DNA from 3 places in the Pseudoalteromonas sp. XMcav1-K genome. Region 2 is predicted to be linked to each of the others. Evidence: predicted binding sites of a transcription regulator. Region 2 holds the regulator's gene; each other region holds the start of a gene.
The links. Region 2 encodes MetJ, which represses methionine synthesis genes. Its sites were predicted from a motif close to TAGACGTCTAGACGTCTA; they were not measured.
Positions count from the first base shown of each region.

Region 1: the regulator MetJ is predicted to act here: its motif matches at 1,865-1,882, upstream of metA (homoserine O-succinyltransferase).
Region 3: the regulator MetJ is predicted to act here: its motif matches at 1,941-1,958, upstream of metK (methionine adenosyltransferase).

Region 1 covers NZ_JBIPJE010000033.1:45,753-49,044, reverse strand. The annotation lists gene ACHSBP_RS05405 (homocysteine S-methyltransferase family protein) at 1-849, opposite strand, end outside; gene metA (homoserine O-succinyltransferase) at 839-1,786, opposite strand; gene ACHSBP_RS05395 (hypothetical protein) at 2,198-2,428, shown strand; gene ACHSBP_RS05390 (hypothetical protein) at 2,418-2,672, shown strand; gene ACHSBP_RS05385 (PepSY-associated TM helix domain-containing protein) at 2,675-3,292, shown strand, end outside.
Region 2 covers NZ_JBIPJE010000032.1:12,319-15,610, reverse strand. The annotation lists gene ACHSBP_RS05085 (malic enzyme-like NAD(P)-binding protein) at 17-1,258, shown strand; gene metJ (met regulon transcriptional regulator MetJ) at 1,305-1,628, opposite strand; gene metB (cystathionine gamma-synthase) at 1,819-3,039, shown strand; gene metL (bifunctional aspartate kinase/homoserine dehydrogenase II) at 3,048-3,292, shown strand, end outside.
Region 3 covers NZ_JBIPJE010000051.1:238,490-241,781, forward strand. The annotation lists gene tkt (transketolase) at 1-1,726, opposite strand, end outside; gene metK (methionine adenosyltransferase) at 2,064-3,251, shown strand.

The DNA of each region.
Region 1 (3,292 bases), on a different contig from region 2:
CTCACCAAATTCGTTCGGTAAGCCTGCGTTGGGGTGAACCGATACAAAGGTTTCACACACACGCGATAACTCTTCTACATATTGGCGTAGTAAATCTGGCCCAAGGGCACAGTTAAGGCCAATCGAAATAGGCTTAATATGACGAATAGAATTGTAGAATGCCTCGGTTGTTTGGCCTGATAAAGTTCGGCCAGATGCATCAGTAATGGTGCCTGAAATCATTACGGGTAAAGTAACACCTGCGTGCTCAAACGCTTCTTCTACTGCAAAAGCCGCTGCTTTTGAATTAAGCGTATCGAAAATAGTCTCAATCAGAATTAAATCCGCGCCACCTTCAATCAATGCCAGTGTTGATTCAATGTAGGCTTCAACAAGGGCATCAAAGGTAACGTTTCTAAAACCAGGGTCGTTTACATCTGGCGAAATAGAACAGGTTTTTGATGTTGGACCAAGCACACCGGCTACATAGCGCGGTTTTGTTGGATCTTGTGCTTCAAATTCATCACACACTTTACGCGCCAATTTTGCCGATTCAAGATTGATTTCACGGCTTAAGCTTGCCATTTCATAGTCTTCCATTGAAATAGTAGTCGCGTTAAAGGTATTGGTTTCAATAATATCAGCGCCTGCCGCAAGGTATTCACGGTGAATTTGTTCAATGATCTGTGGCTGGGTTAAACTGAGTAAGTCATTATTGCCTTTGACCAACACATGCCAATTTGCAAAGCGTTCACCGCGGTAATCTTCTTCTTCCAGTTTGTATTTCTGGATCATGGTGCCCATTGCACCATCAAGAATATGAATACGCGCTTTTAATGCAGCGGTTAATTGCTGTGATTTATTCGGCATAGTTGTTAGTCCTTACGTCTTGGCTGACTAAATTAATATCGTATGGCGTGGTTTGATAAACGTAGTAGTTTAACCAATTTGAAAATAATAAAAAGGCGTGGCTCTGCCAAGTTTTACTTGGTTTGGCGCTGGCATCATCATTAGGAAAATAATTATTTGGCTTAGGCGCATTCTGATCTTTTTCTCGGTCGCGTAAATACTCTTTATTCAAAGTATCGGCATCGTATTCTGGGTGACCAGTTAAATACACCTGCGAACCGGATTTATTCTTAATTAAAAACGCACCGACCTCTGGCGATCCGGCAATGACTTCAAGCTGGCTGTGGTTTGCAATATCAGCTTCATTAATATGACCATAGCGCGAATGCGGCACTAAGAATTCATCGTCAAAACCGCGTGTTAGCGCTGCGTGTTCAAAATAGCGTTGATGTTCAAACACACCACAGAGCTTTTTCGCTTTAAGTTTTCGCTTTAATCCATAGTGATGAAATAGCCCTGCGTGAGCGGCCCAGCACGAAAATAAGGTAGAAGTAACATGTTGCTCAGCCCAGTCGAAAATCTCTTTCAACTCTTGCCAATACGCAACATCGCTATATTCTAGGTGTGCCAAAGGCGCGCCAGTCACAATCATGGCATCGTAGTTTTCGTTTTTAACTTCTGAGAAATACTTATAGAACATATCAAGATGTTGCTCAGAGGTATTTTTGCTACGGTGAGTATCTAAACGCAGTAACTCCACATTTACCTGCAGCGGCGAATTAGCCAATAAACGAATAAACTGTACTTCAGTCTCAACCTTGTTTGGCATCAGGTTTAAAATGGCTAATCGCATTGGGCGGATCTCTTGTGTTTGCGCGCGGCTTTGTGGCATTACAAACACATTTTCTTGCCTTAATGTATTAATAGCGGGCAATTGATCGCGCACTGTGATTGGCATCATTTAATCCTTATTACTATGGTAAATTGGGTTTAACCTGACGCTAATTATGAACGGATAGCCAGAAATATCAAGCTCTAGATGTTTAGATGTCTATTTGAGATTAAAGTGAAAAATACGCCAACCGTACTCCTACCAACCAACCCATCTCGCATTTCATAATAAGTGCTTTGTAAAAGTCACCATTACGCTCCCATCGTTTAAATCAACTTTTAACTAATGCATTTGATTTTAATAATTTTTTACATTTTTCGAATAACAAATGTTGCGACAAATAAAAAACACAATTAAGATCGAATAAAAATCAATATCATTTACATTATAATGAGCTTTTTAGCAATTATCCCAATCTGGCTTGGATGCCTAGCCTGTTACTTAGGCAGTGAAAAACAACTACTGCTCAGTAAACCAATGAATAAATCTATTGCCAATTTTTTATTAGTTATTGGTTACTTTATTGGTGTAGCTATTTTCTCTGTGTCTTTTGCGCTTACATCTTCGTTACTGGCGGCCTTTGTCGCATTAATGCTTGCGCTGGTAAGCCATACAATTTTAAGCACTTATACAAATAACATTTGGCGTTTCAATACAAGCGTTGTGGCATCGCTATTGGTATTAGCGGGGGTGAGCTATGTGGCCTAAAACACTGATTGGCTTCTTTTTTGGTCTATTACTATCCATTTCTATCGTGCTCAATTTAAATTTGATTTTGCCGTTAGCAGAAGACGTTAGACTTATTTCAGGCTTGGTGTTGGCATTCCCTATTTGGGCAGGCGTACTGGTGTGGAGTTACGCATTTGAAAAAGCACGCAAAGCAGCCAAAAACATTAGCCTTGTGCTTATTCCCTCTTGCTTACTCAACGTTGTTCTTTTGATGAGTCAATAATAATGAATAATAAAACTCTGAAATCATTAACTAACGCACACGCATGGATTGGTCTTGTTATATCTATCGTGTTATTCATCGTATTTTTTGCTGGTTCAATTAGCTTATTTCGCGAAAACATTGTGGCATGGGAAAAGCTACCAATACATGCAAATCAAACTGTATCCTCAGACTCTCAAAACGTAAGTTACGATAACGCTATTGCAACCATTAATAAGCACTATGATGTATATGTCGATCACAGGTTTTATTTATTACCGCCAACAGAACATTCACCGTATATAGAAGCTTACTTTGCAAAAAACATTGAAGGTACGGATCCCGAAACAGGAGAAGATCATAGCGATGTGCATATTATGCTGGATGCACAGAGCGGCGAAATTATTGGTAATGCCGATACCATGGATTTCGGTAACTTCGTTTACCAACTTCATTACAATCTAGGCCTTGGCCGCATTGGCTTATATTTTGTTGGGATCATTACCCTGTTCTTTTTTGTTGCGGTGCTTAGCGGGTTACTTATTCATTGGCGTAAGCTTTTCAAAAACTTCTTTCAATACCGTAAAGATGGCAATAAAGATAAATGGTTAGACGCGCATAATATTATCGGCACCATGGGT
Region 2 (3,292 bases):
GTAGGATAAGGCACGCATGTCTGACATAAGAGAAAAAGCGCTACAATACCATTCTGAACCCGTTCCTGGAAAAATCAGCATCGAATTAACCAAACCAGCAGAGACAGTTAATGATCTTGCATTAGCTTATAGTCCTGGTGTTGCTGAACCGGTTCGTGAGATCGCAGCAGATCCGAACAATGCATATAAATATACTGCAAAGGGTAATATGGTCGCTGTTATCTCAAACGGTACTGCAATTTTAGGTTTAGGTAATTTAGGACCGCTTGCATCAAAACCAGTTATGGAAGGCAAGGCGTTATTATTTAAGCGTTTTGCTGGTTTAGATTCAATTGATATTGAAGTTAAGCACCGTACTACCGAAGACTTTATTAATACTGTAGAAAATATTGCAGATACTTTTGGTGGTATTAACCTGGAAGATATTAAAGCGCCAGAGTGTTTTGAAATTGAAAAAGCGCTTATTGAACGTTGTAGTGTGCCAGTATTTCATGATGACCAACACGGTACCGCGATTGTAACCGCGGCGGGCATGCTGAATGCGTTAGAGATCCAAGGTAAAAAGTTAAAAGATGCATTAATTGTATGTTTAGGTGCAGGTGCAGCAGCAATTGCGTGTATGGAGCTATTAATTAAATGTGGTGCACAACGTGAGCACATTTACATGCTTGATCGAAAAGGGGTTATTCATACGCGTCGTGATGACCTAAATGAATACAAAATGTTGTTTGCGAATAATACAGATAAGCGCACCTTACAAGATGTTATTGAAGAAGCTGACGTATTTGTGGGTGTTTCAGGTCCTGACTTACTTGCTCCTGAAGATCTAAAATTAATGGCAGATAAGCCAGTGGTATTTGCGTGTTCTAACCCTGATCCTGAAATTAAACCGGAAGTGGCGAATGCTGCGCGCAATGATTTAATTATGGCTACAGGTCGTTCAGATTACCCTAACCAAGTTAATAACGTATTATGCTTCCCGTTTATTTTCCGTGGTGCGCTTGATGTGCGCGCAACAGCGATTAATGACGAAATGAAAATTGCGGCGGTAAATGCGATTCGCGAAATTGCTAAAGAGCCAGTACCGCAAGAGGTATTGTCAGCGTCTGGTGAATCAAATCTTGAATTTGGTAAAGATTACATCATTCCTAAGCCAATGGACCCACGTTTACTTCCGCGTGTAGCGCGTGCTGTTGCAGAAGCCGCGGTTGAGTCAGGCGTTGCGCAGATTGAAATACCAGAAAACTACATGCTTTAACTTGATTAAAAGCAAAAAAAAACCTCAGCAATTGCTGAGGTTTTTTTTATTCATCTTCAAGCTCTGGAACCGGTAAGCCGCGTTCAGCAAGAATTTCTTTTACCCTTTGCGGAATATGCTCAGGGTTATCTTTTCTCAGATCTTCATCGTCAGGCAATGGCTGACCAGTAAACGCATGCAAAAATGCTTCACACAGTAGTTCGCTATTGGTTGCATGACGTAAGTTATTTACTTGTCTACGAGTGCGCTCGTCTGTCAGTACTTTCAATACGTTAAGTGGGATAGATACGGTAATTTTTTTCACTTGTTCTGATTTTTTACCGTGTTCTGCATATGGGTGAATATATTCACCGTTCCATTCAGTTGCCATAAAGTGTACTAGCCTATATCTGTTACGATTTAATTTTGACGATAGCCTGTATATTAAGAGGCAAAATTTTATCGTTTTAAAATATATAGTCAAATATCATTTATTTGGCTATATAGACGTGTAAAAGTTTTGACTTCCATTGTTTGGTGGTTTAACCTTTTAGACGTCTAAACATCTAAGTGGCAGAGTTATGAAGCAGAACAAACAAACAACCCTTGCTGTTCGCAATGGCATTACCGCAGATAAGCATCATGGTGCGGTTGTTCCACCGTTATATTTATCGACGACTTATTCGTTCGCCGATTTTGATAAAAAGCGTGATTATGATTATGGCCGTAGCGGCAATCCTAATCGTGATATTTTGGCTGATACGCTTGCTAAGCTAGAAGGCGGTGAAAAGGGTATTGTAACTGCAACAGGTATGGCTGCTGTTCACTTATGCACACAAATCTTAACACCAGAAGATACTATTTTAATTCCTCATGATTGCTATGGCGGTAGTTACCGTTTATTCACGAGCTTGGAAAAACGCGGTTTATTAAAAGTAGCGGTTGTCGACTTTACACAAGCGTCTTGCTACGAGCAGATTAAAGCAATTAAACCTAAGCTAGTGTGGATTGAAACGCCAAGTAACCCAGTTTTACGTTTAACTGACATTGCTAAAGTAGTGGAAGTTTCTCACTCCGTAGGGGCGTTAGTAGGAGCTGACAACACGTTTTTATCTCCAGCATTACAAAACCCAATTTCATTTGGTGTAGATATTGTTATCCACTCAACCACAAAATACATCAATGGCCACTCAGATGTTGTCGGTGGCGTGGTTATTACCCGCACTGCGGAGTTAGGTGAAGAGCTTGCTTGGTGGGCAAATAATATTGGCATTACAGGTGCGCCATTTGATGCGTATTTAACGCTGCGTGGTATTCGTACTTTAAATGTGCGTATTAAACAGCACCAAGAAAACGCATTTGCCATCGCACGTTACTTAGAAACCTGTGAGCATGTAGAGAAAGTTTATTACCCAGGTCTTAAAAATCATCCACAACATGACTTAGCAAAAGCACAGCAAAAAGGTTTTGGTGGCATGGTGAGCTTTAGTATTAAAGGCACAATTGAAGATACGGCTAAATTTTTAACCAGTGTAGAACAGTTTAGCCTCGCTGAATCACTTGGTGGTGTAGAGAGCTTAATTTGTCACCCAGCTACCATGACACACGCCGGCATGGCGCCTGAAGCACGAATTAAAGCAGGCGTTAACGATACGTTAATTCGTATTTCTGTTGGTATTGAAGATGTTGAAGATTTAATCGCAGATCTTGAACAAGCATTCGCAAAAACAATTAACAAAGACGTCGCTGCTGGTGGAGAAAAAAGCACTCAATGCTGCGCTGCACGACCTGCATTGTGGTGATTACTTAAATGACAAAACAAGTATATAAATTTGGTGGGTCAAGCCTAAGCAGTGCCAAGCGCTACCATGCAGTTGCCAATATTTGTCAGCAACTAGCGTATGGCGATGCCATAGTTGTATCTGCTGCAGGTAAAACGACCGATACGCTTGTGCGCTTGTGGTCGTGTTATCACAATCAAGATCATAAAGGTGTTGGTGAGGTAATTGCGTTACTAAAAGATCACCAATGCGCACTGGTTTCTGAATTATTAGG
Region 3 (3,292 bases), on a different contig from region 2:
TACCTTGAGCGCGAAGTTCAGCTGCTGCTTGCATAGAAAGTTCAACTTCAGAACCTGTTGCAATAAGAATAATCTCAGGCGCGCCATCACAGCTTAATACATAACCACCTTTACGTACATTAGCTAATTGCTCAGCAGTACGTGCTTGTTGTTGTAAGCCTTGGCGGGTAAATACGAGTGATGTTGGACCGTCTTTACGCTCAATTGCGTCTTGCCATGCAATTGCAGACTCAACTTGGTCACATGGGCGCCAGTTAACTAAGTTAGGCGTTAAACGCATGCTTGCTAGCTGTTCAACTGGTTGGTGCGTAGGACCATCTTCGCCTAAACCGATTGAATCGTGCGTATACACAAAGATTGAAGGCTGCTTCATAAGCGCCGCCATACGTACTGCGTTACGCGCGTATTCCATAAACATTAAGAACGTCGCACCGTAAGGAATAAAGCCTTTATGCAGCGCAATACCATTCATAATTGCCGACATACCAAATTCACGTACACCGTAGAAGATGTAGTTACCTGATGCGTCATTTGCTGTTAAGCCTTTTGAACCTTCCCAAAGTGTCAGGTTTGAACCTGCAAGGTCAGCAGAACCACCCATAAACTCAGGTAAGATAGGGCCAAACGCATTAAGTGCATTTTGTGATGCTTTACGTGTTGCTGGGTTTTCAGGGTTTGCCTGTAGGCCTTCAATATAGGCTTGTGACTTCTCAGCCCAATCTGCTGGTAAGTCACCTTTTTGACGACGTTCAAATTCTGCTGCTAGTTCAGGGAAAGCTGCTTTATACGCATCAAATTTTTCAGCCCAAGACGCTTCTTTTGCGGTACCCGCTTCAACTGCATTCCAATCAGCATAAATATCAACTGGAATATCGAAAGCACCGTGCTCCCAGTTTAAAAATTCACGTGCAGCTGCAATTTCAGCATCACCTAATGGTGCACCGTGACAGTCGTGGCTACCTGATTTGTTTGGTGAACCGTAACCGATTACTGTTTTACAACAGATTAATGTTGGCTTGCCCGTTTCTGCACGTGCTTCATCGATTGCCGCGCGAATGGCTTCGCTATCGTGACCATCTACATTACGCACAACATGCCAACCGTAAGATTCAAAACGTGCTGCTGTATCGTCAGTGAACCAACCTTCTACTTCACCGTCGATTGAAATACCGTTGTCATCCCAAAACGCAACTAGCTTACCAAGGCCTAATGTACCTGCTAGTGAACACGCTTCGTGTGAAATACCTTCCATAAGGCAACCATCGCCTAGGAAACAGTAAGTAAAGTGATCAACAATATCGTGACCTTCACGGTTAAACTGGTGCGCAAGTGCTTTTTCAGCAACTGCCATACCAACCGCGTTAGTAATACCTTGACCTAATGGGCCTGTGGTTGTTTCAACACCCGGTGCATAACCGTATTCAGGGTGACCCGGTGTTTTAGAGTGCATTTGACGGAAGTTTTTAATTTCCTCAATTGGAAGATCATAGCCAGATAAATGCAGTAAAGAATAAATTAGCATTGAGCCGTGACCGTTTGACAGAATAAATCGGTCGCGATCAGCCCAATCAGGGTTTGCTGGATTATGGTTTAAATAGTCGCGCCATAGCACTTCAGCAATGTCTGCCATACCCATAGGGGCACCTGGGTGGCCAGACTTGGCCTGTTGCACAGCGTCCATAGATAGAACGCGAATAGCATTTGCTAGTTCTTTACGTGACGGCATGGATTTTCCTACCTCATTATTTGTTTGCTGTCATAATTTGGATACATTGACCAATAAGCACTGGCAATAGGAAGTACTTATTGGTCAATGTACCCACGCAGCTCTATTCTTACCTATAAGCACACGCGGAGCAATGGAAAACCGACTATAATCTAGCTTCTTTATGCACAAAACAGCCTAGTAACGGTGAAGAAATTTCACTTTTAATTTTTTTTAGACGTCTAGGCGTAAAGTTATTGTTTGCAGCGTCGTTATTCGGTAGAATACGCGACCATTTAATTGAACCTGCGCAAATCCTTGTGGCAACGCGCATTTTTTGTGAGTGAGTAGAAATACCATGGCAAGAACTTTATTTACTTCTGAGTCAGTATCTGAGGGTCATCCGGATAAAATCGCTGACCAAATTTCTGATGCGGTTTTAGACGCAATTATCACACAAGATAAGCATGCGCGTGTTGCCTGTGAAACAATGGTTAAAACAGGTGTTGCAATTATCTCTGGTGAAATTTCAACAGATGCGTGGGTAGACCTTGAGTCAATCACACGTAAAGTAATCACAGATATCGGTTACACATCATCTGACGTAGGTTTTGACGGTGACACATGTGGCATCATGAACCTTATTGGTCAACAATCACCTGAAATCGCACAAGGTGTTGACCGTACTAAGCCTGAAGAGCAAGGCGCTGGTGACCAAGGTTTAATGTTCGGTTACGCAACTAACGAAACACCAACATTAATGCCTGCGCCACTTTATTACTCGCACCTACTTGTAGAGCGTCAAGCACAAGCACGTAAATCAGGTATTCTTCCTTGGTTACGTCCTGATGCAAAATCTCAGGTAACCTTCGTATATGAAGACGGTAAGCCTGTTGCAATTGATGCAGTTGTACTATCTACTCAGCACAACCCAGACATCGAGCAAGATGCACTTGTTGACGCAGTAATGGAAAACATTATTAAGCACACGCTTCCAGCTGAGCTTTTAACTGAAGACACTAAATACTTCATTAACCCAACTGGCCGTTTCGTAATCGGTGGCCCTGTTGGTGACTGTGGCCTTACAGGTCGTAAAATCATTGTAGATACTTACGGCGGTATGGCTCGTCACGGTGGTGGTGCTTTCTCTGGTAAAGATCCATCAAAAGTTGACCGCTCTGCTGCATACGCAGGTCGTTATGTTGCTAAGAACATTGTTGCAGCTGGTCTTGCTGATAAGTGTGAAATCCAAGTTTCTTACGCTATCGGTGTTGCTGAGCCAACGTCTATCACTATCGACACATTCGGTACTGGTAAAATCTCTGAAGAGAAATTAGTTGAGCTAGTACGTGAGCACTTCGACTTACGTCCTTACGGTATCACTAAGATGCTAGACCTACTTCACCCAATGTACCAAATGACTGCAGCATACGGTCACTTCGGTCGTGAACCGTTTGAAATGACGGTTGGTGAAGATACATTCACAGCATTTAGCTGGGAAAAAACAGACAAAGCAGACGCACTTCGCGCCGCTGCTGGTTTATAATAACCGTCTGATCGAGAAAAAGCGCCATTGGCGCTTTTTTT